Regions from separate parts of the Rummeliibacillus sp. GQ308 genome, predicted to be linked through region 1. Evidence: a T-box and tRNA genes for the amino acid it is inferred to sense, from the RefSeq annotation. Region 1 holds a T-box; the other holds one or more tRNA genes.
The links. A T-box is a leader RNA that pairs with one kind of tRNA and senses whether it is charged. The one in region 1 lies ahead of thrS (threonine--tRNA ligase), so its partner is inferred to be a tRNA-Thr.

Region 1 (15,587 bases):
TTGTGCATGATCAAGACATTCATACAAAAACGGCTATGACGGTATTCCATGTAGAAGCAGATGAAGTGACTTCCGATATGAGACGTGCCGCAAAAGCAGTAAACTTTGGGATTGTTTATGGTATTAGTGATTATGGGTTATCTCAAAACTTAAATATTACGCGAAAAGAAGCTGCAGACTTTATCGAACGCTATCTATCCAGTTTCCCAGGCGTTAAAAAATATATGGCAGAAAGTATTCAAGAAGCTAAAGAAAAAGGATTTGCAGCAACCATCTTAAATCGTCGCCGCTATCTACCTGATCTGCATAGTTCTAATTTTAATCTACGAAGCTTTGCAGAACGGACAGCAATGAATACACCAATCCAAGGCAGTGCAGCAGATATTATCAAAAAAGCGATGATAGATATGGCAAAAGCTTTAAAAGAGCATAACCTAAAAGCAAAAATGTTGTTACAGGTGCACGATGAATTGATTTTTGAAGCACCGAATGAAGAAATCGCCATACTAGAAAAATTAGTACCTGAAGTGATGGCGAATGCCATTAAACTCCAGGTGCCACTAAAAGCAGAATTCGCTTCAGGCGATACGTGGTATGAAACAAAGTAAGGAAGTGATAACATGCCTGAATTACCAGAAGTAGAAGGTGTTGTACGTTCGCTTCAACCTGTCGTGGCGGGAAAAACTATCCGTCACGTCGAGGTTTCAAATACGATCTGTACATCGATCAACAAAGGGAAGGCGTGTATTATAAAAGGAATGGACCCTGAGACCTTTTCTAACAGGTTGAAAGGGACAAAGATAATGGATGTTGAACGACGATCCAAATATATATATTTCTATTTGGAGGATGGGGCAGATGAAGCGATTCTCGTGAACCATTTAGGCATGACAGGCGCATGGTTTCATGTCCATTCACTCAACGAAATCAAAGAAGAAAAGTTTCGTAAGCATATCCATGTCATATTGGCTTTTGAAGAAGATGAATTTCTTGTTTATGCGGATATTAGGCGGTTTGGAGAGTTAAGGCTCCTTGATTCGATTGCGGATCATCCACCTTTGCTTGAGATTGCTCCTGAACCATTTTCACCGGGGGCACTGGAATATTTCCTAATGAAATCTGCCTTGCCTAAATATGCGAATAAACCTGTGAAGGAAGTAATCATGGACAGTCATGTCGTAGCTGGATGTGGCAACATATATGCAACAGAAGCGCTTTTTCGCATGAAAATTCATCCGAACAGGAAAATGGCGCGCATTAGTGAAAAGCGGAAAAAAGACTTATTCGCACACATTGTCGCTATCTTACAAGAAAGTATAGAAGCAGGTGGTTCTAGTATATCAGACTATCGGAATATAAATGGAGAAGCAGGGAGCATGCAAAATCGTCTTCAAATGTACGGTAGGAAAGCGTGTCCAATATGTCATACTAATACAAAACAAATGGTAATCGCGGGCAGGAATTCGGTCTATTGTCCGCATTGCCAACATTAAAGGTGAGTGAGTAATTTGATTATCGGCTTAACTGGGAGCATTGCCAGCGGAAAAAGTACAGTAGCGAAAATGCTGGAGGAAGTAGGACTGCCGATTGTAGATGCAGATCTTGTAGCGCGCATCGTTGTGGAACCAGGTACCCCCACATTGGAGAAAATAAGCGAAGTGTTTGGCAAAGAAGTACTACTAGAAAACGGTGAATTAAACCGTGAAAAATTGGGAGAGATCATCTTCCATAATCCCGCTAAAAGGGTAGAGTTAAATTCGATTATGCATCCAGCAATACGGCAAGAAATGCTGAGACAACGCGATGAACTAACTGAGGCAGGGGAGCCACATATCGTAATGGATATTCCTTTATTGTTTGAAAGCCATCTGCAGCATTTTGTTGAAAAAATCCTTGTTGTCTCTGTGACAGAAGAGAACCAATTAACTCGCCTGATGGAGAGAAATCATTTGTCAAAGGAAGAAGCGTTAGCACGAATTGCTACGCAGCTGCCTCTCTCTGAAAAAGAAAAAGGTGCAGATGCAGTCATTTATAACAATCGTGACTTAGAGAATACACGTACACAATTGTTAGCTATTCTAAAAGAGTGGGACATTATTTAATCAAAGTATACAATTGTCTGAAAATATACTGAAAATATAAACTTTAAGCTATAAGCACTATAATAGGTTTTCCTTTCTGTTTAATGTGTTATACTATTTGTGAGATAAGTAATTAAGTATAACGCGCTAAACAGGGAGGATTTTTTTCATGACAGTTTCTATCGCTATTAATGGTTTTGGTCGTATCGGCCGTATGGTTTTCCGCCAAGCGATTTTGCAAGATGATCTTAATATTGTGGCAATTAATGCTAGCTATCCTGCTGAGACATTGGCTCATTTGGTGAAATATGATACAACACACGGTAAATTTGAAGGTGAAATCGAAGCCACTGAGAATGCTTTGATTGTTAACGGCAAACACGTACAACTTGTAAGCGACCGTAATCCAGCAAATTTACCTTGGAAAGAGTTGGGTGTTGATCTTGTCATTGAAGCAACAGGTAAATTCAATGAGCGTAGCAAAGCAGCTTTGCACCTTGAAGCAGGCGCAAAAAAAGTTATTTTAACAGCGCCGGGTAAAAATGAAGACATTACAGTAGTAATGGGTGTAAACGATGATAAACTTGATCTTGCAAAACATGATGTCATTTCTAATGCTAGCTGTACAACAAACTGTCTAGCGCCTGTCGCGAAAGTACTAAACGACACATTCGGAATTGAGAACGGATTAATGACGACTGTCCATTCTTATACGAATGACCAAAAAAATATAGACAATCCACATAAAGATTTGCGTCGTGCAAGAGCATGTGCTGAATCTATTATTCCTACATCTACAGGTGCCGCGAAAGCGCTAACACTTGTATTGCCGGAATTACAAGGAAAATTGCACGGTATGGCATTACGTGTTCCAACACCAAACGTATCACTTGTTGACCTTGTTGTAGATTTGAAACGTGATGTTACAGCTGAAGAAGTGAATGAAGCATTCCAACAAGCAACTGAAGGTTCGCTAAAAGGAATCCTTGAATTTACAATGGAGCCTCTTGTATCAAGCGACTTCAACAGCAATCCATCTTCTGCAATTATTGACGGTCTGTCTACGATGACAATTGGTGACAATAAAGTTAAGGTGCTTGCTTGGTATGATAATGAATGGGGTTATTCTGCGAGAGTAGTAGACTTAACGAAAAAAGTAGTCGCAGGTTTAAAAGAAACTGTAAATGTATAGAATTTAATGTCAGATAGCCTTCTAACCTACTACTAGGTTAGAAGGTTTTTTATTTAGTTATGACCTATAAGTACTCAAAAAGAGGCACATGCATTCTATTTATACTCTTGTTCCGTTTTTGGTACACTTTTTTCGGCTATTTCGCACATTTTTTGATATAATAGATAAACTAATATGTTGCGTAATCAGGAGAGAAAAATTATGAAATGTCCAGCTTGTCAATATAATGGAACAAAAGTGATCGATAGCCGGCCTGTTGATGATAATAAAGCGATACGCCGCCGAAGAGAATGTGAATCTTGCAGTTATCGCTTTACTACATTTGAAAAAGTAGAAGAAATGCCGCTGATTGTCATCAAAAAAGACGGCTCACGCGAAGAATTTAGCCGTGAGAAAGTATTGCGGGGGCTCATCCGTGCATGTGAAAAACGACCAGTCGCTTTAAATGTGTTAGAGGAACTGGTTTTTAATATTGAACAATGTCTCCGTAGGATCGGCAATGCAGAAGTTCGTTCTGAGGATATTGGCGAGATGGTCATGGAGCGTCTCTCTAAAATAGATGAAGTTTCGTATGTCCGCTTTGCATCTGTTTACCGCCAATTTAAAGATATTAATGTGTTTATTGATGAATTAAGAGAGCTGATTGAAAGACAGTCAAAGGAAACCGAAAGTGGACACTAATCAAGGTGGAGATGTTGGCTAATGAACTTATTTAAAGAACTGCAACCAGTTGATCGCTTAACTATTCGTGTGCCTTTTCCCTTGTCCAGCTATGATCGAAAATTAATTACATTACTATATCAACCGTTGATCGGTGCAGAGCCGATCAGCCTTTATTTTTTATTATGGGCAGAAGGAGAGAATATAGAGGATTACTCCATGTCCCATTATCATTTAATGAATTCATTAGATTTGCCTATTGCGCGTATCTTTGAATCAAGGATTGCACTAGAAGCAATTGGTCTTTTACGCACATGGCGTAAAGACGAGCAAGAAACACGTTCTTTTATATATGATGTCATGCCGCCGCTTGATGCCGCTGCTTTCTTTGATGACCCGCTTCTTTCCATGTTTTTGTTTAGCAAGATTGGCGAAACGGCTTACCGTAATTTGCGCCAGCGTTTTGTGACAAAAGGGTTATCGAACTTTGGATATCAAGAGGTGTCACGTTCATTCACGGATGTGTATCGTCCCGTTTCGCATAATATCCCATCAGATGGTATCCAATTGACAGGATTACAGGAAAAGCCGAAAGAGCTTCCGTTCCACTATGAAGAATTCGATTTTCAATTGCTGCGGACGAGTCTGTCTGAACAGCTTGTCCCTTCTTCCATTCTGACTGCAGAAATTAAAGCTACGATTGCAAAGTTGGCCTTTTTATATCATTTGACTCCATTTGATATGCAAAAAGTGATTCTTCTAGCATTAGATGACGGGATGAATTTAAGTGATCTACGATTGAAGAAAGAAGCAGCTGATTATTATAAACTCACCGTTTCAAAAGAGCCACCGTCCATGCAGCCGATTGCCCAAAAACAAGAAGTATTTGAGCATACGCCAATTATAGAAGAAGACTTAAATCCGATGGAAATGGAATTAATCCGATGGTTTGAATCTTCTTCACCCATCGATGTCCTAAAAGATGTAGCGGGCGGTAGAGAACCGTTCCCAAATGATATTCAATTAGTGGAAGACTTGGTAATGCAATATGAGATGTCAACGCCTGTTGTTAATGTACTCATACATTATGTTTTTCTGCGTAACCACGGAAAGTTGAACCGCAAATACATTGAGACCATTGCCTCTCATTGGCGACATACAGGTGTAAAAACAGCGCGGGAAGCAATGAAATTAGCGAGGGAATTTGAAGAACAAAAAAGCAATGACCCAAAACAACAGCTTCCTAGCGAAAAGAAAGATTATACAAAAGAATATAAAGTTCTCAAAGCCTGCGCGGGCGCATTTTATCATTTAGCTCATTTTGTAGACAAGGATTTTCAAAATCCTGCTGCATTAAAAAAAGAGGCTATTACAATACTGGAGCAAGCCTCACCGAAGGAATTGCTAAGCATGCTTGTAAAAGGGAAAACGCCGTTTGAAAAGGATGTCAAGGTGGTAGAAGATTTTACAGCCAAATATGACGACATCAAGAAACCAGTTATGAATACATTAATTCATTATGCTTACTATGTCAGTAACGCTAATTTAAATAGTTCTTTTCTTCAGTCTATCGCAACAAATTGGCGAAAGAATAATGTTCAAAGTGCTGAAGGGGCGTTCAAATTTGCGGAGGATTATCAGCTCCAAAAGAATCGAAAGCAATATACCCCGAAAAATCAAACATACAACCAAAAGCAAAATGTACCTGACTGGTACTATGAAAATAAAATGAAACAACAGCAGAAAAAAGAGGAAAACAAAGAAACAACTCATACCGATTATGATAAGAAACGGCAAGAAGTAATGAAAAAATTAGGATTGAAAGAAGGAGAGGTGGATTCATAACATGCAGCCGATTAACAGAGAACTGAAAAAAATGATGGATTCACAATTTCAATCACGCTATAACGAAATGCAAAAAGAAATCTTAGAAAATCAAAATGTTCAAAAGTTTCTCGCTGAAAACGATCAAGTTGCCAATAGGGAAATGGTCGAAAGAGGTTTAGGCAAGCTTTATGAATATGTCAATCAGCATCATGACTGCAGTGCTTGCGAATCTGTCGCTCTCTGTAAAAATGCGATCAATGGCTTCATTCCAAAGCTCACAGTCATTAGAGGGCAAATCGATCTTGAATACATTCCATGCCAAACTAAGAGGATGGAAGATAACCGTCGTAGGGCAGCTTCGATGATTTCTAGTATGCATATGCCTAAGGATGTATTGAAAGCTCGTATTGATGACTTGGATAAAAGCAATCCTTCTAAGGAGACAATCAGTGATGTAGCAGAACTGTTTATTCAAAAAGTACGCAAAACAGGTGAATTACCGAAGACTGGCTATTATATTTATGGCAACTTTGGTGTTGGTAAATCATATGTACTTGGCGCCATTGCCAATGAACTGGCAACCATGGAAATTAAAACAGTTATGGTATATGTCCCAGATTTTCTAAGTGAATTAAAGAGTGCTATTGGTGATCAAACGCTGTCAGAAAAAGTGGATTTCGTCAAAAAAGCACCCGTCTTAATGCTGGATGATATAGGGGCAGAGAACTTGTCTGCTTGGACGAGAGATGAAATTATTGGTACCATTCTTCAATATCGGATGAATGAGGGTTTGCCAGTCTTCATTACCTCCAATTATGACTATGATCAATTGGAGAAACATTTCGCGACAACACAAAAAGGGGAAGTAGATGTCATGAAAGCAGCTCGTATCATGGAGCGCGTCAAGGCACTTACTACAGACTTCGAGATGATTGGTGAAAACAGAAGGCTTTATCAAGATTAAATGATTTCACTTGATTTTCAAAAAGATTCAGTTTATAATTTCAAACATAATCTAAATATTAAATGCTTAGAAAAGGACAACAATTGTCTGTACGGCTTAAAGAGAGAGAAGCAACTGGTGAGAGCTTCTTAGTAACGGCATTCAATTTACCCCCTTGGAGCAGCGTCAGTGAAAGAGAACAGTAATTGTCGCCGGAAGCGGTCCGTTAACCGATCTTGAGCTTCGTCTATACAAGGATTTTCTTGTTTAGAAGGAAGAAGGGTGGAACCACGAGCACAAACCTCGTCCCTTTGCGGATGAGGTTTTTTTGTGTATTTAAAAACAAATAGACAAAAAATCTCCTAGCTTGTGGCCTAGAGCTCTTGAAAAAATAAAAAGGAGAGATAAAAATGATTAAATTAACATTCCCAGATGGCTCAGTAAAAGAGTTTGAAAAAGGCATTACTACAGATGAAGTCGCTTTATCTATCAGTCCAGGACTACGTAAAAAAGCAATTGCCGGCAAATTCAATGGTGCTTTAGTAGACACAAAAACACCACTTGAAAGTGATGGTACTATTGCTATCTTAACACCGAATGATGAAGAATCATTAGAAGTTATGCGTCATTCAACTGCACATTTACTTGCACAAGCTGTAAAACGTTTATTCGATGGCGTGAAGCTTGGTGTTGGACCAGTCATTGAAGGTGGCTTCTACTATGATATCGATTCACCTGAACCAATCACTTCAGACGATTTCCCGCGCATTGAAAAAGAAATGAAAAAAATCATTTCAGAGAATCTTGAAATCGTTCGTCACGACGTATCACGTGCAGAAGCGCAAAAACGCTTTGCAGATGATGAATACAAAGTGGAACTTCTTGAAGCTATTCCTGAAGATGAACAAGTATCAATCTACGAACAAGGCGAATTCTTCGACCTTTGCCGTGGTGTCCATGTACCTTCAACAGGAAAAATTAAAGAATTCAAGCTGCTTTCTATCGCTGGTGCTTATTGGAGAGGAAACTCCGACAACAAAATGCTTCAACGTATTTACGGTACTGCCTTCTTTAACAAGGAAGATTTAAAAGCACACCTACAAATGCTAGAAGAAGCAAAGGAACGTGACCACCGTAGAATTGGGAAAGAGCTTGAATTATTCACTAATAACAAATTAGTCGGCATGGGCCTTCCATTATGGCTGCCAAATGGTGCGACAATCCGTCGTACAATCGAACGCTATATCGTTGATAAAGAAGTCTCTCTTGGCTACAAACATGTTTACACACCAGTTCTTGGCTCAAAAGACTTGTATGTAACTTCGGGCCACTGGGATCATTACCAAGAAGATATGTTCCCGCCAATGGAGATGGATAACGAAACTCTAGTGCTTCGTCCAATGAACTGTCCGCACCATATGATGGTGTACAAATCATCTATGCATTCTTATCGCGACCTTCCGCTACGTATTGCAGAGCTTGGCACTATGCATCGTTACGAAATGAGTGGCGCTGTATCTGGCCTTCAACGTGTCCGCGGCATGACTCTAAACGATGCACACTTATTCGTTCGTCCAGATCAAATCAAAGAAGAATTCAAAAAAGTAGTGGAACTTATCTTAGCTGTATATAAAGATTTCAACTTGGATGACTACGAATTCCGTCTGTCTTATAGAGACCCACAAGATACTGAAAAGTACTTTGATGATGATGAAATGTGGAATAAAGCGCAAAGCATGTTGAAAGAAGCAATGGATGAATTAGAATTGGATTACTATGAAGCTGAAGGGGAAGCGGCATTCTATGGCCCTAAACTAGATGTTCAAGTAAAAACTGCTATCGGCAAACAAGAAACATTGTCCACTGTACAGCTTGACTTCTTATTGCCAGAACGCTTCGACCTGAACTATGTAGGAGAAGACGGTAAACAACATCGTCCTGTTGTTATTCACCGCGGTGTCGTATCAACAATGGAACGCTTTGTTGCATTCTTGATTGAAGAATATAAAGGTGCATTCCCAACATGGTTAGCACCAGTGCAAGTTCAAGTAATCCCTGTTTCCAACGATGTGCACTTCGATTATGCGAAGAGCGTACAAGAAAAACTTCAAGCAAAAGGCTTGCGTGTGGAAATGGATTACCGAGACGAAAAACTGGGTTACAAAATCCGTGAATCACAAATGAAAAAGATTCCGTACATGCTTGTACTAGGCGACAAAGAAATGGCTGATGGCAGCGTCAATGTCCGCAAGTATGGCTCTAAGGATTCTGAAACAGTTCCATTTGATGAATTCCTAAACAAAATTTTAGAAGACGTACAACATTTGGGCTAGATGTATCAAAAGCGGCTTTTCGTTTATTAGACGAAAAGCCGCTTTTTGATTTTAAATAAATTTAGATAATTATTCTTAAGTAGTTTATTTTTATTTAAAAGTAAGTTACTATTTTTTTAGGCTATTTTATTAAAATTTTACTTTTAGAATTCAATCTCAAGAAGGTATCTTGCTGCTCTTCTTATGTCATCTATAAAGTATGGAGAATATTTATAGTTGATGGCAAAAGGAGGGATATAAAGTGCACATATTAATTGGTATTTTATTAGAATTGATAGTAGCAGTAAGTTTAATTTGGCTAATCAATTTGTTAATAAAAGATTATAAAGAGAGTAAATCGAGTTTACCTAAAACCATTATTTCGATAATACTTGAGGTTACTTTAGGGGTTCCTGGTTTTTATGTTATATTTGTGATCGCTTGTTTTCTATTTGGAATTATTCTTTTGTTTTATTATTAAACTCTAAGATTTATATGTGAATTTTAAATTATTCATTATGAGACAAATAAATTTAGGAATTTAGGGGACAACAAAGGTTAAAAGGGGACTTATATATTGAATTACTTTAAACTTTTTATCTTTATTTTTATATTTATATTTTCTGCTTTTTATTTGCAAGCTATTTGGGATATGCAAAAGGATTTAAGTATTAGTACGATCATTTTATCAATCGTATGTATTTATTACTCTATAGTAATGGCATCTAGATTAATGGAAACAACAAAAATTTTCGTATTACCTATCTTCGTAATCATTAGTCACTTTATTACAAATGGGATTTTAAAGATGGATCATCTTATTAAATAATATATAAAAAACGTAAAATTCAAAGGACTACTAACAAAAATCCTTTGAATTTTTTATTTAAGATAATCTTTTAAATTTCCTTCATCCCATTCGCTAAGTAATATTTCCGTACTAAAACCAAACAGATCAGGTTTCCTCGCTAAAGGTTTTAATACCTCTTTTGCTTTTTCCTCATTTACTGATAGAAAGTGAATAGCAGACTTGAACTTTACATAATCATTTGGATGATCAAGTAACTTCTCTAACTCATTAGTGTCTATTCTTTTTAGTTCTTTAAAGTTTTTGAAACATATATCATATAATCTATTTGTTTTCCTAGGTTTTTCAACAACTTCAAATGCAGAATTTCCATAATCAATAGCAGATTTAATACACTTTTCTATCAAGAGATTTATATTCATAGAACACTCCATTGATTAGGAATAAATTTTACTTTTAATATTAAATATAATACCGGTTGAATTCAAGTTTATCTATAGAGGTTATTAAACTTTTAGCAAAAAGGAGAGATAAGGAATGATTTATCAGAGAAGAGATTTGGATTTGTTAGAGGACCGGTATGAAAATGAATTTGTACTTTCTGTCCTAACAAATGAAGAACCAAGAGAACTAAATCATATGTTAGAAGCAAAACCAGAAACCATTTTTAAAGATTATTGGGAGAAACAATATAGTTTTGTAATTTTATTTTCTAATTTCATGTTAGCAAAATTAGGCCTAGAATATCTACTTCTTAAAAAGAACAACTCATTTTCTTTAATAAGTATCTCAAGAAAAAATAACTTTAATAAAATCCTAAGCATTCTTAGGGAATATGAATATGTGAATGGATTTTGTTTTTTCATGATTAAATCATTAGACGGTTTAAATTTTGAGTTACCAATAGATAGTCAGGAAAGAGTAAAAGTAACTCAGTTATCAAATAATGAAATTGTTATTTTTCAGTTTGATGTAGAAGAAGTAATTTTAATTAAGTATTAAATTCTTTGAGGTCCTAAAGTTAGAGAATTACTTATTCAGATGAAACATAACTATAGAGAGCTATAATAATAAACAAAAGAAAAGAAGCAAAGTAAGATATATAGTATGTAAAGGTGAGTTAAAGCTCTTAATTCCAACTATATCTAAGTCAACGCTTCTGTTAAATGCTAGTAGAAAATTATTAAGCTAGATGTCATTATAGGTATAAAGTATACTGGATTTAAAAATATACAGAGACAATTTTATGTGAAAAATATGTGAATAATGTGCCTTTGTATCCTCTTTTATCAAAAATGATTTTGCAACTTTATTATTAGTTTGTTAAAATGTTCTAGGGAAAAGGTAAAAACACCATATTTTCTTAAATATTTATATTAAAAGGGGAAAAGTAAGACTATGTCAGTATCCACTTATAAAATCACAAAAAATATTTCAGCTAAAAAAGTAGAAGTAACTGTGGGAGAACAAATGTCAATCCCAGAAGCACAACGTTTTGCTACCGAATTTCAACAAACAGTTGCTTCTGTTGATGCAAGTAATTTTGAGCTGGATGTAGATTGCACAGGCATGAAAGTCCTGAATCAAGAAATGGCTGAATCATTAGAAGGCGCTATGGGACTCTATCTTCAAGCAGGATTCAAAAAAGTTATCTTTGTAGTGCAAAATAACACAATATTAAAAATGCAATTATCACGTATTGCCCGTAAAGCGGGATTAACAAATGCTGATGTTATCAACAAATAAATAAAAACTGAAAAGGTTATAGTAATTTACTATAGCCTTTTTGAACATCAAAGGAGAATTTTGCAGCATGAATAATATTAAAATTAAAGATGTGGCTATTTTTCATCCTCAAAACAGTGTAGATAATGATTATTATACAGAGCATTTTGATAAACAAGGAAAAGATGTTCGGGGTCTTTTAAAAGCAATGGGAAGAGAACGTCGATATATAATCGATGATCCAAATGAAACGCCCTTAACAATGGGAATTAAAGCGGTGAATGCTGTTTTAGAAAAAACAAAGCTTACTGCAAAAGATTTGGATATGATTATTTTTACCTCACAAACGCCAGAAACTACTTTACCTTCAAATGCTATTCGATTATTTGATGCTATTAAACCGAAAGCAGAAACAATTGTATACGATTTGAATGCGAATTGTGCAGGTATGACGGTAGCACTAGAACAAGTCAGTCATTATATGAAGTCTAATACGTCGTTACAGTATGCATTAATTGTCGGAGCGGATTATTGGTCCTTAATTAGTGACCCTGAAGATCCACTATGTTATACATGCTTCGCCGATGGTGCTGCGGCTATGATTATAGAAAGAACAACAGAAGATGTTGGTTTTATTGATTCTACATATCATGTAAATACAGTTTTTGCTGAGAAAATGATGTATCCAGCAGAAGGATTAACAAAGGGGATTAGGGAAACAGGTGACTTAAAGTATGCTAGAACCATTCCTTTTGATGGTGGCATAGTTTTAGATGCGACCTATGGCATGCTTGAGACCCTATTTAAAAGGAATAACGTAAATCCTAGTGAAGTAAAATACTGTTTTTCACAATTTGCATTAAGTAACATTAAGAAAATTAAAGAGCATTTTAGCTTAACTGATGAACAAGTGGTATACGTAGGGGATGAGTTTGGCTATACAGGTACAAGTAGTCCCTTTATAGCTTTACACGAAGGAGTAAAGTCTGGCCAAATAAAGCGAAATGATTATGTGATTTTCTGGACAATTGGTGCAGGGTTTGAACTCGTGGCAACACTTATAAAATATTAAACGTGTATATCTTACATTTATGTTAAGAATTTAAACGACAAAAGTAGACCTTAAGCTCTTATAGAGTTTAAGGTCTTTTATAGTATTATTAATAATAATGTGTATGTATGTAAATAAGAGTAAAATAGATTTAGATATTTCGAAAACGCCAATTTGTAGTATTTAAAAATATATTAAAGAGGTGATGTATGAAAATTTTAGAAAATATTATAATTCCTTTGTTTCTTAGTATTTTGCTAGTATACGATTTCTTTCCTAGTTTGCAAAACATCTTCTATATACCAAGATCACTTTTAATTGCCTTGATGTTAATTGCTATAGTTTTATTCGCTATTATAAATTATACCAACAAAAATAAAGAGAAGACCTCTGTGAAATTTAAGGTATTCATTACTGTTTATTTACTAGCGCTTACAGCTTTATTAACTGCACTAGGAGGCCATTCTTTATCAGGGATTTCTATAAAAAACCCTCTTATTTGGTTGATAGCAATTGTTACAGTTCTAGAAGGCTTTAAAACTAAAAAACAGCAAAATAATATTTTGGATTAGTTAATACAATAAGACACTGGAGTACTTCATCTTATCTTCCATTAACATGGAACTAATTATTTCTTATTTATTGTCAAGGCAATAAAAAACTAGAGTGATACAAATTATTAGGAGAAAAACATGAATACAATTGATTTTGAAAATATTGAAGTACTTTTTCATATGACATATGAAAAGAAATTATTTAAAAATTTATATGAACATACAATAGAATCTTACAAAAACAGTGAGAATTTTACTTCTTTAATAGAGGGAGAGAAATGTAAAAGTTTGAGGCGCTTTTATAAAGAATTTGCGAAAAAACTTGAATTCCCCCCTTACTTCAACAATAATTGGGATTCTCTTGATGAATGTCTTAATGATTTAGAATGGCTAAATAGCAAACAATACGTGTTGTTTTTCCAAGATTTCCACTTACTATTAAGTAAAAATGATAAAATACAAAAAAGAATTTTTATGGGTTTATTAGGTTCATCGGTTAAAGAGTGGAGAGAAGGAAGGAATTATGATTCGTTTCCTACTTTACCTAGTCCTTTCCATATTGTTATTCATGGGAATGATGCTGTATTGAATGAACTAAAATCCAATAAGGGAATAAATGGAATTCATTTATTCTAATTACAAATATAAAAGAGGTTAAGTATGGGGTATAAAAAAACTGTTTATCTTGCATTTTTCTTTTCAGAAATAAAATGTCATAGTAAAGCCATTTCAACTCTGAAAAACGGTTTGGATACATTGACTGATAAAAGAGAGAGATCAAGCGTTATGATTAATATAGGGATGGAGTTAACAAAAATTAAGAAGTATAAAGAGGCAGTTAAATACTTTCATAAAGGATTATCAATGGTAGAAAATGAAGTTTTAGAATACCATCCAACCTTTATATATATCCTTAAAGTTATCCATGATTATGAAGAAAATGGACTTTATCAAAAATGGTACTATAATTTTATTAATCGTGTATCCTATGATAAAAAATTTAAACGAATTATAAAAAAATGTGATGAACCAGTACCTAGATAAACTAATTCTAAATTAACTTGGTATCATTAGAAGACAATATAAAACGGCTTTCGTGTATTCGAACGAAAGCCGCTTTCTTATTTCTTCACAAGTGAATAAAAATGTTCCCAACCTTCTAATATACCTGCAGCAAATTCATGTTCTGCAAAGTGAATGTTTGGATAACCGCGTAGTTTTTCGAGTTCAGGCTGATGGTTAGCAACGACGACAGCTGGAAATCCTTGAGTTAGCATATCTTCGTCATTTCCTGAATCACCTGCTGCAAGTACTCTTGCTGTTTCGGATGCATATTGTTCTATTACATATTGCAGAGCAGAGCCTTTATTAGCCCCTTCTGGCAATATATCAAAGTCTTTCCCTGAACTATATATGCAATGGCAAGGGATCTCTGCATTTTTTAGTTGAAGTTTAGCTGCTTCTACTATATTTTCATCTTGAATGGTGTAGGATAGGCGATTTTCATTAGGTACAGGATGTTTTGCAATTGAAGGAAGGAAGGTCATGATGAATTTGATATGTTCCGGCTCCCAGTGTGCCTGTGTTTTCTGTTTCCAGCCAATATCTTGTTGGAAATCAGGCCCTGTGTAGATGGTAGCCCCGGCATCGCAAACCAAAATATCCGGCAGGGGAATCTCATGTGCTTCTAACAATTGTAGCGTAGATTGTTTGTGCCTACCTGTAATAAAAATAGTAGAGAATGTTCCTTCTATTATACGAAGCAGTGTACGAAGAGCTTCTTCGTCACCAACTAATGTATTATCTAAATCAGTTGCAATAATGTTATTTTTGAATGCATTCATGTTGTAACTCCTTATAGATAGTGCTGATTTGGCCAGCAATTTCGCACCAGTCAAATTGCTTTTCAGCATTTGTTTTAGCATTATACCCAAGCACTTTATTTAAAGCTTCATTGTTTAAGAGGATATTCATCGCCTCAGCGAATTTTTCAGCATCGCCTCTCGCTACATGAAGACCAGTGCGTCTAGGGAGAACGACATCTTGCAATCCGCCAACTTTAGAAGCAATAACTGGGCAACCGCATGCTTGTGCTTCAGCTGCCACCATGCCGAATGATTCGTAGAATGATGGAACAATAGTTGCAATGGCATTGCGATAATAATCGGCAAGTTCTTTTTCTGTTTTTGGCCCTAAGAATAGGATACGATCTTCAAATCCTTTAATTGCCTCGCGTAAATCTTTGTTTTTAGGATCGTTTGTCATGTGATCGATGGCATTTTTACTCCCACCTATGACAAATAATTTAATGTCATCTGGCACTTGATGGTTCTGTAATAATAATTTGAAGGCTTCAAGTAAGACATAAATGCCCTTTGGTTTTTCCAAACGGCCGACATATAAGTAGTATGGATCCTGATGAAGATTAAGCGGG
Region 2 (15,587 bases), 1.6 Mb from region 1:
ATAGACAAAGAGGAAACGATTGAGATGCCATTTAAAAACTTCGTAGAAAGGACTTTTCGAGAGCCACTTGAAATACTTGACATAAAAAGGTCTACCAATACAATGCCAAGCAATATCACTAAGCTATATAAAATAATTTCCCATTTCTCAAGTTTCCCAGAACCGCCTACTAATACAGAACCATAAATGCCAAGCCAAAAAAGGATGGTCAAAGGATTTAAAAGGGCGATGAAGAAACCAGATAAAAATGAATGTCTTAATCTTGTGACCTTTTTAAAGTTGGTATTAAGTTTAACTTTATGGAGGGTTAATAAGTTTTCAATCCCTGTATACAATAAGACGAAGCAGCCAAAAGACCAAAGAATGGTTTTGACGACTTGAAATTCAATAAAATGCCCAATACCAAAGTAAACCAATAACATATACAACATGTCAGTTGCGATGGCGCCAAGGCTAAAAAACCAGGCATGAAAAAAACCATTTTTTATCCCAAGGTTTAGCAGTGTTGCCTTAACTGGTCCAATCGGCGCGGCCAAAGATATGCCTAAAAAGAAATAAGGGAAAAAAGAGTGCATTGTGGTTTCCTCCGTTTTGTGGTGTCTTACATCCTATTCAGCGGAGACAACCATTACGACTAATAGTGAAAAAATTTCTGAGGAGGAACCGAGCGATTAAAGTTTTAGTATGGCCTAGGATGGATATGCTTACACATAAGAGAAAAAAGGAGGTTTGTTGATGAAGGAATTTAAAGTGACTTACTTTTTTGACCAAGAACATTATGTGCGACGTTTTATTTTTGTTGAGTCGCAAGCAGAAGCAGAAGCATTAATCCAAAGTGAAAGAGATCAATACATCCACTTTACAGATTCTAGAGGTATTTATCATGAACTCTTTACGGGGCATGTACGAGTTATCCAAATTTCAGAGTATCATAGAATAGACAAATCAAAAAAAGCGAAAGAAATGATCGACGGAAATCATTTTTATTCATAGAGAGTGGCTCGCTTCTTAAATAAGATGCGAGCCTTTTTGTAATATAAATTTGTTCTCCTTATCACATTCTTGTCATATTCACCCCTTATAATGAACATGTTCAATAAATAACTACAAAAAATAAATATAACTAATAAAGATAATAACTGAGTTAATTTCATAATAAAATTTCACTAAAAAAAGAGTATTGATAGTATTACGGATACGGCATCTTCTAAGGGATGCGATCGAGCTGGAAGCCTAGCGAAATGAAGCAATATAGAGAGTAAGCTAATATCGCTGAAAGTTCTGTCTGGAGAACAGATTACTGTTCGTCTATATGCTATTAAAAAGACTTATGAGATTGATTCAACTAAGGGAGAATATTAAATGAGAAAACCATTACTAACAGCAATCGCACTAAGTTCGGCACTGCTATTTACAACCGTGGGAGAAGAAACAACCGCATCAGCAGCTACAGTTACATACAAAGTAAAATCAGGCGACACTCTTTCTAAAATAGGAAGCAAATATCATATTTCATACAAAACAATTATGAAATTAAATCATATGAAGTCTACAAAAATATATGTAGGCCAAAAATTAAAAGTGAAAAAAACAAAAGCTAAAAAGAAAGCTACGAAAAAAGTCAGCAAAAGTGTTGCAGGCGTTTCATCCTCGTCTAAAGCTTCCAAAGCTCTAGCAATTGCTCTTAAGCAACAGGGGATAAAATACGTTTTTGGCGGCTCGTCAAAAAGCGGTTTTGATTGTAGCGGACTTATTTACTATGCATATAAAAAAGCAGGATACTCTGTATCGCGCACAAATGCCCAAGGTTTTTATGCACGTTCATCTGCAACCAAATCACCTCGTATTGGCGATTTAGTTTTCTTTAAAAATACATATAAATCAGGAATTTCACATATCGGTATTTATATGGGCAACAGCAAGTTTGTTAGTGCAAGCGGTACAAAGGTTCAAGTTAGCTCTGTGAATGAATCTTACTGGAAAAAACACTTTGCTGGTTACAGACATTTATAATTTGATATAAACCAAAACCATTTAGTTGAAAAGCTAAATGGTTTTTTTGACATAATTAAGGGTAAGGTCTGTAATTTTTTTCATTTTACATTGAAAAGTTGAATCTCACGCTGTTATAATAATGATGAAAAAAGGCCTAATTATCTTTTAAGATAACAGGAATTTTTACTTAATCGCTGAGGAAGTGAGAAATTTGACGATGGATGAACTGAAATGGGAAGACCTTCAAAAGAAAAACTTTTACCTATTTTTAATGGTCTTTATTTGCTCTGGGTTAGGCACAATTGCGCAGCTTATATTGTCATCAACAAATTTGGTAAGGATTAGTTTGGGAATATCTTTTTTACTTTTTATAATCGCTTATTTTGCACAGAAAAAAATTAATGCGCTAAAAATTGCTTTCCCATACTTTGTTGTTGCCATGATATTTCTAATTAGTATGACTTTGATTTTTGGCCAAGGTGAATCAACACTAGGTACTATTGCTTTAAGCTTTTTCTTAATTATAGTGGCAAGTATTCATTCTAATCGAAAGATTTACTTTACCGGAGTAATCCTCGGCCTTATGACAATTTATATGAACTATATCAATTTTCAAGATGAAGATATACATAGTCAATTGGCCAATGTCGTATTAGTTTATTTATTAATGATTATTGGATTGTATCTACAAATTTTGCAAAATGGTAGAGTGCTCGACCAAGCGTTGGGCTACTTACGCACAGTACATGAGCAGGCAGAAAAGGAAAAAGATACTTCGAATCAGCTGAATACAACAGTCGGTACAATAACTTCTAATTTAAACGATATTAAAAATACTTTTGAAAACACCACTACTTCATATCAAGAGATGCTAGGGGCAGTGAGTGAGGTAAGTGCTGGAGCAGAACAGCAGAATTATCGGATCAACGATATTGCACAAGATATCCAATATATGCACAAAACGGTACTCGATATTGGACGCTCGGTAGAAGGCGCTAAAAATGAAACAGAGGAAGCTGGTCAACAAGCAACACAGGGTGCGAAAAATATGAAAGAAATGAAGGATGAAATCGATAATTTCTCTGGATTTTTCCAACAACTTTCTCAATCCGTTGAAACGCTGACTTCTAAAATACAAGAAACCAATACATTCACAGTTGCGATTAAAGGGATTACAGAACAAACTAATCTGTTGGCCCTCAATGCTTCTATTGAAGCCGCGCGTGCCGGTGAATATGGGAAGGGCTTCGCTGTTGTAGCCGAAGAAATCCGTAAATTGGCCTCCACTACTGCAGATACATTAGTGAAAATTGATGAAAATCTAAGTAATGTTAACACATACAATGAAAGTACTTTAAGCCAATTACAAGTAGGGGCGAAACGTGTCGAGCAACAAGTGGAAACTGTAGAAAAGTCAGTAAATGCGTTTAATCATTTATATACTGCTATGCAAAACCTGAATCAGCAAATGATAGTAGTAGCAAGTGAAATTAAAAGTGTTGAGGACAAGACAGGCACTATTGAAGCGAATACAAATGAATTTGCAACAATTATTGAGGGAAGCACTGCTTCATTAGAAGAGCTCAATGCTACACTAAGTATGCTAGCAGATGACCAGAAAAAAACGGCCCATAATCTCGTGGAAACATACGAGGCAGCAACACAACTATAGATGAAAAACCAGCGAATGCTGGTTTTTTTGTTGGTCAAAGAAATGTTCTTTTCCGATACGCTTTACCCATTGTTAATCTATTAGTATAAAGGCCCAATTGCCTTAGTCATTTGACCATATGATACAAGGAATAATGAAAAGGGAGTGTTTAGAGAATGGTTCAACCTTTTGATGGGCAAGGCGTTAATTACATGAGGGAAAATATGGAGTATAACCCATGGATGTCACAAATGAGTCAACAGTATGGTGGGTGGCACTCTGGCGATCAATGGGGACAGGGGCATGATTGGAATCAAAACTATGGACATATGCAACATCAACAACACGGCAACTGGAATATGGGACATCATGGAAGCCATGGGGGTCATGGAAGCCATGGAGGTCATGGTGGCCATGGATATCCAATGCATCATGGATACCATCAATCCTATCCTTGGCAATCCGGTCAACACCATTGGCGTCCAACACAACAGCATTGGCAAACATACCCAATGCATCATGATGGCCATCACCAACAATGGCAACAATGGAACCCAGGCCATCCATGGATGTAATTTAATATAAATTAGAAGGGCTGGCACAGAATTTTTCTGGCCAGTCCTTTTTGGTATGTGAATAAAAACCTTTCTATTTGCCTTAGACTTATTCAACATTGGCAATTTAGGAGGAGTTTTAGTGGAACAATCTATAACACAGCCCGAAAGTAAACGGCAATTTATTAATGTTTATATATTATTCATATTATGCTTGTTAGATACAATTTTAACAGACATAGGCTTACGCAATCATATTATTGGCGAAGCCAATCCTTTAATGAGTTGGATATACAGCTCGAGTAAAATAGCCTTTTATTTAATGAAATTAGCTTTACCTGTAGCTCTCATTGTTATTCTAAGTAAGATGAGGGCTACTTTATTGACAAATCTACTTTTAAGAGCAGCGCTTGTTATCTATAGTATTGTTTTTCTTATGCATATTAGTTGGATTGTGAGTGTATTGGCACTTTCTATTTAAATAATTTTAGCCTTTTGGTTGGTTAAAATTAAGGTGATTTAGGCCGTTTAAGTTAAGAAAGTAATGAAAAAAGTTAATCAGCTTTTAACAGTGTAAAATAACAAAACCGCTAATTAACAGGTTTTTGAGAGAAAAAAGGGATTTTATAGTGAATTTAATAGGAAAATATATTTATTTGACAGCGGATTTTAATAGTAATAATATAATATAAAATTATCCTGAATTATGTCGAATTTACAAATTATGTTTGATTTGATGGCGGGAAATTTTGTTTTATCGCTTTTATTTTATTAATGAGGAGGGAAATGAATTGATTAAACATGTTTACGCTTTATCTATTGAAACGCTTGCACTTATCCCATTTTACGAGAATGCGACAGGGAAGGTAAAAACTAAAATTATGGAATTAGGGGGAGTTACACTAAGCGATTTAAATCCAATCGAAATTATGGACGCCAATTTAAAATTCTCAGGCTCTAGCTTAACAGGGGCTGGACAAGGGACAAAGCATATTCTTGGTAAAGTTAAGATGCATCCGGTCACTATTAACGAAAGAGTCTGGTTTCCCGTTTTCTCGCCAAAGAAAGATGGCTGCATATGGTTAGCACTTAACCATATAAAAAGGTACAGTGCATACGGTAGCTTAGGTACGATTATTACTTTTACTAGTGGAACCGAATTAATAATGGATATTACAGTAAGTACATTTGAACGGAGAATGAATCGTGCATGCGCATTAAAAGCGCAAATAGAATACTATACGTTTTATATGCGAATCCCTCCAAAAGAAAAGAGAAACTATGCAAAATACGAGATTATTAAAGAAGAGAATAGCATCAACTATCAAATTAATAGAAAACCAAAACAAAAGGTTAAAGGTGACGATGAAGGCGAAGCGAACTTAGTACCTTAACACATAATGAACTGTACAGTATAACTTGCAGAATAGGGAGGGAGACAAGCTCAAAAGCCAGAATGGTAAAGTATATCGGATCCTCTTTACCTACAATAGAGACATATGAAAAGATGCCCAATCTCTTAAAAGAGTGGGCATCTCTATCCTTAATTACTACCTTTAAATGTACCTGTTGCAAATCCAACGAGTTCATCTTCTTCGTCATAGAGACGGCCTTCTACAATGGTTGTTGAACGGGTTTGCGATATGATACGCGCTAGCCCTTTCACACGACCGTGAGTAACCGGCTTTAAAAAACGCGTTTCTAGTTGAATAGTAATTACATCTTTAAAACCAAGCGTATGTGTTGCAATGCCCATCACAGTATCAAGAGCTGACATGAAGACACCGCCGTGCATTGTACCCACCACATTGTTTAGTTCTTTTTTATAGTCAAAGGCAATTTCGGCAATTCCATCTTCAGCATGTATATATTCAAGTCCAAGTGTTTGCCAAAAAGGACTTTCTTCAAAACGTTGTTGAACAGATTTCATTGTTGTCAAAATAAATTCCTCCCCAAATTTTAACAGGCACATCTAACTATAAGTTCTACGTAATTATATCATATTTAGGCAAAATTCTTCAAAATTTTTAATAAAAAAGCGCTTTCATTTATTTGAAATGATGATATAGTATTATCTGAATAGTCTTACATGCTATTATTATATTATTTTTAATTTTGAGTATTGTATTGTTATATAGCAGACTATACAATGAAGAAGAAACAAACTTACATATAAAATGGGAGAGTGTAGAGAGTGTTTAAAACAAAAATCGTCGCAACATTAGGGGCTGCTGCATTATTAATGACGCCTATGTCAGCTTTTGCCAAAACAACGCCAGCAAAACCGAAAGCACCAACAACTGTGCCAGTACAGTTTCTATCTATCAATGATATGCATGGTAATATCGGAGAGAGTTATAAAGCTACTGATGGCACACCAATCGGAGGAGCACCAGCTCTTGCGTATCACTTTGAGCAAGAAAAAGCAGCGTTTGCTAAGAAGTACAAATTAAAAACAGCTGCTGCAAATACTTACAGAATTAGTGCAGGCGACTTAGTAGGCGGAAGTCCATCTTATTCAAGCTTACTTCAAGACGAGCCAACAATGAATGCAGCCAATGCAATTAAATTTACTGTTGGAGCACTAGGTAACCATGAATTTGATGAGGGAATCGATGAATTCAAACGAATTTTAAACGGCCTTGCACCGACTGAAGCAACACAAAACTATGAATTAGTAAAAGATTATAAATTGACTAAAAGCAATATGGAGATCCTAACTTCCAACATTGTAGATAAAAAGTCTAAGAAAATCCTTAGTGGCTTCAAACCTTATACAGTGAAAAAATATGGTGGAGTTAAAGTTGGGTTTATCGGTGTCGTTACACCAGACATTAAAACAGTAGTACTATCTAAACACGTTGAGAATATCGAAGTGGTAAATCCGGCAAAAGCAATCGCAAAATATTCAAAAGTTTTGCGTAAACAAGGTGTAAATGCAATCGTCGTAGTTGCACACTCAGGTGCCTATAACACAGATGCAGACACATCAATTGAAACACAAGGAAAAGAGAAAATTTTAGGCCAAACAGTGGATATGCTGAAAGAGCTTGAAAAAATCGATCCGAAACACTCTGTAGACGTAGTAATCGGCGGCCATGATCACAACTTTGCTAATGGCGTTTACAAAAATACACGCATTATTGAGGCAAAATCATTTGGTAAAGCCTATTCAGTTGTAACAGGTAAAATTAGCAAAAAGACAAAAGACTTTATTAAAACACCATCTGGTATTGTAAAATATAACTACTTGCCAACTGAAGAACAAATCAACAGCAACAAAGTATCTAAGAAGGTAAATGGCATTGTGAACGAAGCGAAATCTTTAGTAAAAGAGAAAATTGATGCGCCAATCGCAACAGCATCATTTGAATCCATTACAAGAGACCGTGTCGCTCATCCACTAGGCGGTTCTCCAGTCGGCAACTTAGTAACTGATGGACAATTAAGCCAAGCAAAAGCTCTAGGCTACAATGCTGACTTTGCTATGACAAACTCTGGTGGTATCCGTGCTGACCTTACTACAGTTAAAGACGGAGACAAAAATGTTATTACATGGGGTAAAGCGCAAGCAGTCCAACCATTCGGCAACTACTTGAAAGTTGTAGACATGACTGGTGCTAATATTAAAGAAGCAATCAACCAACAATTCACAGGTGGTTATGGCTTAGAAGTATCTGGCTTGCACTATACGTATAATTCAAAAGGTGTTGTAGATGTATTTGTAGGAGATACAGATGAAAAAATTGATTCTGCAAAAACATATTCTGTTGTAATTAACGACTTTATCGCAACAGGTGGCGATAACTTCAAAGCATTCACAACAGCAACAAATGATAAAACAATCGAAGTAGATACTGATGCATTCATCAACTACTTAAAAGGTAAACAAACTATTGATGAGCCAACAGAAGTGCGTAATGTAAAAGTGGACTAACAAACTAATAAAAATCCTCTTGCTATAAAAGCAGGAGGATTTTTTTTGCCTTAGCGTTTCATTTCATATAATGTAAGGAAAATGATAAGATAAGAGTAAGTAATATTAATTACACACTAATGGAGGGTATTTAATTGAAATTTAAAAAACTTGCGGCAGCTTTATTTGCAGCTACTCTTGCTTTCTCAACTGTAGGGCCTGTTGTTTCAGACCATTTTAGCATCACAGCTGATGCAAGAGGATACAAATCAGGCAAAAGAGGTTTTAATTCAAACGGTAATTCCAATAATTCTATTTTCAATAACAATAAATCCAATACAAATCGAAATACACAAGATAACAAAAACTCAAGCTTTAACAACAAAACTAACAAATCAAAAACCGCTAATTCAACTCCAAGAAAGGGCGGATTTATGCGTGGCATGATGCTCGGAGGACTGGCAGGACTTTTATTTGGTGGAATGCTTAGCAATATGGGTGCAATGGGCAACTTATTTGGTTTATTAATCAATGTTATTGCCATCTTGGTACTTATTATGTTAATCATGAAAGTTTTCCAAATGTTCCGTGGCAACAAAAAACGTGACGAGGACCGAAATGTATGGAAACAATAGTCTTATCAGAGGACCAATTAATTAACGCATTATGCGTATACCATGCACGCCAAATCAATGTAATGCCCGAAAATGTAGAGATCGAGCTTTGCTTTGATGACGATGAAGGCTACTCTGCCGATGCATATTATAATAATCGACAAGATACGTATCGCGTAGCCAACATGTTGTCCGCTATCCGTGCCTATTTACAAGAAGAAACCAACGTAGATCCCTATGCAGCAAGCATCCGATTAGAAATTGATGATGAAGAGGGCATGATTGCCGTTATAGAATAAGAAATAAAGCCATCCAATTATGGATGGCTTTTATTTTTTAGGAAAATGGAAAAGACGTAATAAGGGGCTAAGAGTCTTATTAGATTATCATTTGAAAAATGGTGCATAGGTAATTTTATAAACCAAAATATATTAGTTAGTTAACTGGAGAACGGGGGGGAGAAAATAGCAATTAATCTCTTTTGTTTTGAAAAATTCCACTAAAATACGAATGAATGTCGAATTATGTCGAAATAAAAGCAAAGAAAATATATAAAATACGAACGATATGGTTATTTTTTATTATACTAGTATAAAAAAGTCCTAGTTAAATTTGAAAAGAGGGTAGGGGTTTGGATAATAATTTCAATTATTTTTAGTTACGTATTTTTACTATAATAGTATTTAAAGTAATAGAAGGTACTTATAAGTTTTATATCCAATTTTTAAAGTAGATAAATAGTAATTAAAAGTGGTAAATGATATAAATTTATTAGTATTAATTATTTATTATTCGCTTTTTATTAATATTTTGCAAAAAACTATTATACTTTATCAAATTGTATGATAATATGGTCACTGAGGATTATAAATTGTATTTTTTTAGTATATTTAGTCGTATTAAATGCATAGATACGTAATCCTATAATAGTTCGTTTGTAAAAGGAGAATGGAAAATGAAAAATTTTAAACTTGTTAAAAGTGCTGCTGCTGTTGCTCTAGTCACATCTGTAGTAACTGCTGCGATCCTTCCAGGAACAACACACGCATCTGCGGCTTCTAAATATAAAGTGTCACATGGCAAACTAGTAAATGCTAAAACAGGGAAATTAGTAAAAGGGTACGTAGTTTTCAAATCAAAACTTTACCACAATGGTAAATTGAATAAAGGGTATAAAACTGTAGGTTCAGGTAAAACAATTAAACTTTATCACGACGGATCTCTTAAAAAGGGATACAAAACTGCTCGAAATAATAAACTATTGTTCCATAACGGTTCTCTTAAAACTGGTTTTAAAGTTGCTGGGAATGGAGAGCGTTTATACAAAGATGGTCATCTTGCAAAAGGTTATGAGGTATACGGAGATGTAAATGAAAACCCTTCACTGTATTACAATGGTTACCTTAAACAGGGCTATAAAACGGCTAATCATGAAGAGTTATTATTCTACAATGGCAAATTGAAAAAAGGTTATAAAACTGCTAAAAAAGATAAATATCTATACAAAAATGGTCACCAAAATGTTGGTCAATACTTAGTGACAGATAAAGACATTTTATTTGATGGTTTTGCTCGCGCTAAAGGTCTTGTAAAAGCAAAGGCAAATGGTAAGTATTACAATAATGGCATTTTAGCAAACGGCGACTTTAAAATTGATGGTAAGGTTGTCACTATAAAAAAGGGTGTAAAAATTAAGCTGGAATTACAATCAGTAACTGTAATTAATTCAAAGCAAATTTCTGTGAAATTTGAAGACTCTAATGAATTAGTAACTATCACTCTTGAAAAAGAACTAACTGTTGGCGAAAACGTAATAACTTTCTCTTATAAAGGAGAAGAATACAAAACTACCGTAAAATACGATGCGCCTGATACAGAAGCTCCAAAATTATCAATTAATGGAGAGGCTACGATCACTGTTGAAAATGGTGCTGACTTCACCCTTCCAACAGTAACTGCAACAGATAATAAGGATAAAGAAGTAGAAGTGAAATCTACTATTACAAATGCTGAAGGAAAAGAACTTGATAAGATTGATACTACTGTTTCAGGAACTTATACAGTAACTTTCAGTGCTGAAGACGCTGCAGGTAACAAAGCTGAAAAAGTTGTTGTGACTGTTGTAGTTAAAGCAACAGAAGTAAAGGTCGAGGATGTAAAAGCAGTTACAGATGAAACAACAAAAACAACAGCAGTAACTGCATCAGCTAAAAATCTTGATGTGCTAAATGTAACGGAGAATGAAAAAGCAACAGCAACTGTTTCTGTATTTGCTAACGGAGATACTTCTGCACAAGCTACAGCAGTGAAAGAAAACGTTGCAATCGATACAGATGGTAAAATTTCTACAACTTTTAGTAACCTTCAAGATGGAGATTACACTGTACGTGTTACTGTTGGAGAAGTATCTGCGGACGCTAATTTTACTGTAGACTTTGCAAAGGCAGACGCTGCAGTTAAAGCAGTTAATGAGGCTACAAACCAAGTGGAATTATTGAAAGCTCTTCAAGATGAATATTTCAAGAACATTAATGCTGATTTAATCGAGACTTATGCTGCAAAGCTTGGCACTAATAATAAAACTGTTTCTGAAATCCAAAAAACAATTAATGAAATCAACACTGTCACTGCTGTCAACACAGCAGAAAACCAAGTGACACTTCTTAAAGCATTAAAAGATGGTGAAGAGCTCGGTGTATTTACAAATGTACGCGATGAATATATCGAAACTTACGCAGCAGAATTAGGAGCTAACCATGAAGCTAAGACGAATGCTAAAGCAATTCAAGAAGTAATCGATAGTGTTACTAATGAAATTGTGAGTAAAGTAGAATCTAAGGTAGCAGCTGCAGAACAAGCTCCTACTAATGAACAAGCGATCACCGAAGCTGAACAAGCAATCACTACAGTACCGGCAGACCTTGTTTATCAAGATGGAGATAAAAAAGGGAAAAATATCAAAGAAGACTTTGGCAATCGTCTAGATGAAGTGAAAGTAGTGAAAAGTGTACTTACAGCTAACGGTGTGAGCCAAGTACGTCTACTTGAATCTTTGAAAGAAAATGGATTTAAAAATGTCAGCACAGATTTGATTGCAAAATACAGCAGTGAAATTGACGGAAATGTAATAACAGTTAAAGCAATTCAAGATAATATTGACAAAGTAAATGCTGAAGATGCTAAAAATGTATTTAACTTAGCTCAAGCTAACAAACTAGAAAATCTAGATGCAGTTACAGATGATTTAGTATTACCATCAGAAGGAACAAACGGTACTAAGATTACTTGGACTACTAACAACAAAGATATAATTTCTGAAATTGGTAAAATCACTCGTCCTTCTGCTTTGGCTGGAGACAAAACAGTAACATTGACTGCAACCTTTAACGGTGTTCAAAGTATCACAAAAGAATTTAATGTTACGGTTAAAGCTGTAGATGCAACTAATTCAAAATATGCATTTGGTTTTGAAGTCCCTGCAAACTTGGTGGCAAATGAAGATAACCAAGTGAAAGTTAACTTTAAAGCTATCGAAAATTTAGGCAAAGGCTATGAGAACGCTCAATTTAATTTTGTAGTTAGTGGTCCTGAAGATGCAACAGCAACTTTCAAAGCTACTGACAGCTTGAATAACGTTTTAGAACAAGCTCTTAAAGCAGATGGAAAAGAAACTGGAAAATGGGGACCTGATAGTGGATTTGCTGTCTCTGCTGATTATGATCAAACAACAGAAATGACTGTTAATTTTTCTAAAGCAGGTGAGTACACAATTAAATTCTCATTAATTGATGTTACTACTGGAAAAGTAATTGATAATATTAATGATTCTAAAACTTTAACAGTTTCAGAATCTAGATAGACAAGTAACCTTCTACTCTTTGAATAGTAAAGGTTTAAGAATTACAATAATAAGCTCCTAATCTTATAGTAGATTAGGAGCTTAATGCTTTTTAATACTGTAACAATCAAATCCCTTCTACTTAAAGGTAGAGGGGATTTATGTTAGTTGTCGGTTTTTTAATATGCCGACTAAGAGAATCGAACTCTTATCAGTGGATTACGAGACCACCGTTCTGCCATTAAACTAAGTCGGCAATAATTATTTACACCAGTAGTATAGCACTTATTTCTTCATAATTCAGATTTCACGATTTAGGTGAAATTTAAAAAAGTTCCAATAGATCGTAACGTTTCTTCTCATAATGCAGGTGAGAAGAGCTGGAATTATTTCTCTTCCTCTTGTCCCTCGCGCTTCCATTTACCACTTTTAAAGGTTTTCTTAAAATCATCATCATTATTGATGGTCGATTTGGCCAAAAGTATGAGTGTTAGGAGCATTGTGCCTGTTCCAACGATAAGATAGAACATAGTGAATACTTTTCCTATCGCTGTTTCAGGGGAAAGGTTGGTATCGATGCCGGTTGGAATAATGCTCACAACGCAGAAATAGATGGCGTCTAGTACGGCCCAGCCTTCTTTTTGTGTATAAAATAACACGCCTGACAGAATGATGAAAAATAGGGTAGTAATAAGCGATAAAAATAAAGGGTGTTTTGATGATTTATACAAAGCTTCTAGCAGTCGTTTTAGTGTTAGGATAAATGAAATCAAAGTGAGATAATTCCTCCTCGTTATTATTCATTGGATACAGTATCATGCAAGGGAAAATATTTCTAGGTTGAGGGGTGGGGGAGTCGGATAAGCAGGATTAAAAATTGAAAAACTGCTCACAAAGCATATAGCATTTGCTAGCAGTCAGCATTTTGTATAACTATTTTATCACGCGTGAAACCGTCATTCCGTCGCCGATCGGTATTAATACAGATTGCAACTGAGAGTGTTCTGAGACTGTTTGATTGTACTCTTTCATAAACTCGCTATATCGTTTAGGCTGTGCGTTTGGATCAGCAACACTACCGCCAGCTAAGACATTGTCTGTGACAATGATAGCACCATCTTTGGCGAGTTCGATACAAGCGTTTAAATAGTTAATGTAATTTAGTTTGTCTGCATCTATAAAGAAAAAGTCATATTGTTTATTATTTTCTTTTAGAATTTGGAGGCTTTCTAGTGCTGGACCAGTCAAGTAGGTAACTTGATTACCAAAGCCTGCTTTGGTTAAGTTTTGATGAGCGAGGGCAGCATAGTTCTCCTCTAATTCGAGTGATGTTAAATAACCTTCACTGCCAAATCCTCTGGCCAAGCATATGCCACTATAGCCGCCAAGTGCTCCAATTTCTAGTACCTCTTTAGCTTGTGATAAAGATACCAGCATAGTAAGAAGCTTACCAGATCCAGGTGATACGGAGATAGAACGCATTCCGTTTTCTTCAATCGATGTCAGCACGTCCTCTAAACCTGTATCTGTTGGAGCGAAGAGGCTATCGATGTATTCATTGATTAGTTTCATCTGCAGGATCTCCTATCGTTTCTGAGGCTTCTATAGAAGGATTTTCAGTTGTTACCATTTCATCACTTTCTTCTAAATCAAATAGCTGTATAAATTCGTTGATAACCATGTCGAGTGCCTTTAACTCGCCGATTAAGATTGGCTTAATAGTTTCAAATTCGGGTTCGTCTAGTTGCTGTTTGATAGTCATACGTTTTAGCTGAAGTATCTCTAAAAACGCTATTGCTCTGCCGCGCCTAAATGTTTTAGGACCCTTTGTATGATGGCCGCCATGATGCCGATGTCGGCCGCCTCTTTCCTCATTTGGTCTCATATCGCACCTCTTTCTGTATACAATTGTATACAATCGGAATATAAAATTATTGTATACAATTGTATACAACAAATCAATATAAATTATAAGAGCGAATTTTTATTAAAAAATTGCTATTGGATTTTTGAATGGAAATTGGGAATATAAAAAAGCCGATTCAATTTAATAGAATCGGCAAATTGTTATTTTGATTGCAACACCTTAAGCAGAAAAAGAGGTATTTTCATCATACGTTTTATACGGGTGGGTTGTGTGATTAGGCGATAGAACCATTCAAGATTAAGCTTGATAAAGAGTTGTGGCGCACGGCGAACATTGCCTGATAACACGTCCAAACTGCCGCCTACGCCCATCATGACACAGTGCTCGAATTGATGGCGGTGACTAGCTATCCATTCTTCTTGTTTGGGAGCTCCCGTAGCAATAAAAATAAAATCAGGCTTTAAGGACGCTGCCTGAGTGGCTACTGCGTCACTGTCACCATAGCCATCAGCAGTCCCTACAATATTAATATGAGGGTAGAGGGCGATTGCCTTTTTAGCCGCTGCTTCTGCTACACCAGGCTTGCCGCCATAAAAGAAGAATCGATTTTTATTAACATCAGCATTTTTCATAAATGCGTGTACTAATTCATAGCCTGGTATCCGTTCGCGCAAAGGAGTACCTAATATTTTAGAACCGATGACAACGCCTATACCGTCTGCGACTACATAGGTCGATCGCTGTACGTATTGTTCATATTGTGCATTTTCTTTTGTTAGCATAACAATTTCGGGATTCGCTGTTACGATTGAAATGGGTTCCTTGTTGCTGGTTGCCAAGGTCAAAACATGGCTTACAAACTCTTTTTTGGTAGTATCTACAAAAGGAATGCCCAATATATTTATCTTTTTCATTCAACTTACCTTCCATAACACTTTTTCCCTCATTATATACTACGGAATGGAATCTTTAAATAAACCGAGTAGACATTATAAAGGAGACCTATGGAAAAGAAAGTGAGGAGTGCATATAGTGCTGAAAATAGGGTAAAACAAATAAGTAGAAATACCTTCGAAAAAAATCTATTTTCTCATTCTATTCTCTGGAATTTATGCTATGATAATCTTTGTGAAATTGAATCTAGAAAGCCGA

Region 2: it has a tRNA-Thr gene. The T-box ahead of thrS (threonine--tRNA ligase) is inferred to sense a tRNA for this amino acid. The anticodon was not compared.

The regions. Positions count from the first base shown of each region.
Region 1 is NZ_JCAXDQ010000001.1:2,021,152-2,036,738, reverse strand. It holds gene polA (DNA polymerase I) at 1-608, shown strand, start outside; gene mutM (bifunctional DNA-formamidopyrimidine glycosylase/DNA-(apurinic or apyrimidinic site) lyase) at 621-1,493, shown strand; gene coaE (dephospho-CoA kinase) at 1,509-2,102, shown strand; gene AC6CHJ_RS10150 (glyceraldehyde-3-phosphate dehydrogenase) at 2,251-3,273, shown strand; gene nrdR (transcriptional regulator NrdR) at 3,475-3,954, shown strand; gene AC6CHJ_RS10140 (DnaD domain protein) at 3,976-5,778, shown strand; gene dnaI (primosomal protein DnaI) at 5,780-6,724, shown strand; T-box leader at 6,783-7,017, shown strand; gene thrS (threonine--tRNA ligase) at 7,114-9,036, shown strand; gene AC6CHJ_RS10125 (hypothetical protein) at 9,278-9,496, shown strand; gene AC6CHJ_RS10120 (DUF2019 domain-containing protein) at 9,898-10,245, opposite strand; gene AC6CHJ_RS10115 (hypothetical protein) at 10,361-10,825, shown strand; gene AC6CHJ_RS10110 (hypothetical protein) at 11,222-11,569, shown strand; gene AC6CHJ_RS10105 (3-oxoacyl-[acyl-carrier-protein] synthase III C-terminal domain-containing protein) at 11,637-12,620, shown strand; gene AC6CHJ_RS10100 (hypothetical protein) at 12,809-13,171, shown strand; gene AC6CHJ_RS10095 (barstar family protein) at 13,292-13,789, shown strand; gene AC6CHJ_RS10090 (hypothetical protein) at 13,814-14,197, shown strand; gene AC6CHJ_RS10085 (HAD-IIB family hydrolase) at 14,275-14,997, opposite strand; gene AC6CHJ_RS10080 (glycosyltransferase) at 14,978-15,587, opposite strand, start outside.
Region 2 is NZ_JCAXDQ010000001.1:464,829-480,415, forward strand. It holds gene AC6CHJ_RS02200 (LysE family transporter) at 1-575, opposite strand, end outside; gene AC6CHJ_RS02205 (hypothetical protein) at 736-993, shown strand; gene AC6CHJ_RS02210 (C40 family peptidase) at 1,363-2,013, shown strand; gene AC6CHJ_RS02215 (methyl-accepting chemotaxis protein) at 2,213-3,667, shown strand; gene AC6CHJ_RS02220 (hypothetical protein) at 3,823-4,221, shown strand; gene AC6CHJ_RS02225 (DUF5658 family protein) at 4,343-4,681, shown strand; gene AC6CHJ_RS02230 (competence protein ComK) at 4,992-5,594, shown strand; gene AC6CHJ_RS02235 (PaaI family thioesterase) at 5,744-6,130, opposite strand; gene AC6CHJ_RS02240 (bifunctional metallophosphatase/5'-nucleotidase) at 6,395-8,137, shown strand; gene AC6CHJ_RS02245 (hypothetical protein) at 8,272-8,751, shown strand; gene AC6CHJ_RS02250 (DUF2653 family protein) at 8,739-9,029, shown strand; gene AC6CHJ_RS02255 (immunoglobulin-like domain-containing protein) at 9,686-12,589, shown strand; tRNA gene AC6CHJ_RS02260 (tRNA-Thr) at 12,754-12,824, opposite strand; gene AC6CHJ_RS02265 (potassium channel family protein) at 12,955-13,341, opposite strand; gene AC6CHJ_RS02270 (O-methyltransferase) at 13,502-14,140, opposite strand; gene AC6CHJ_RS02275 (hypothetical protein) at 14,124-14,453, opposite strand; gene AC6CHJ_RS02280 (WecB/TagA/CpsF family glycosyltransferase) at 14,636-15,349, opposite strand.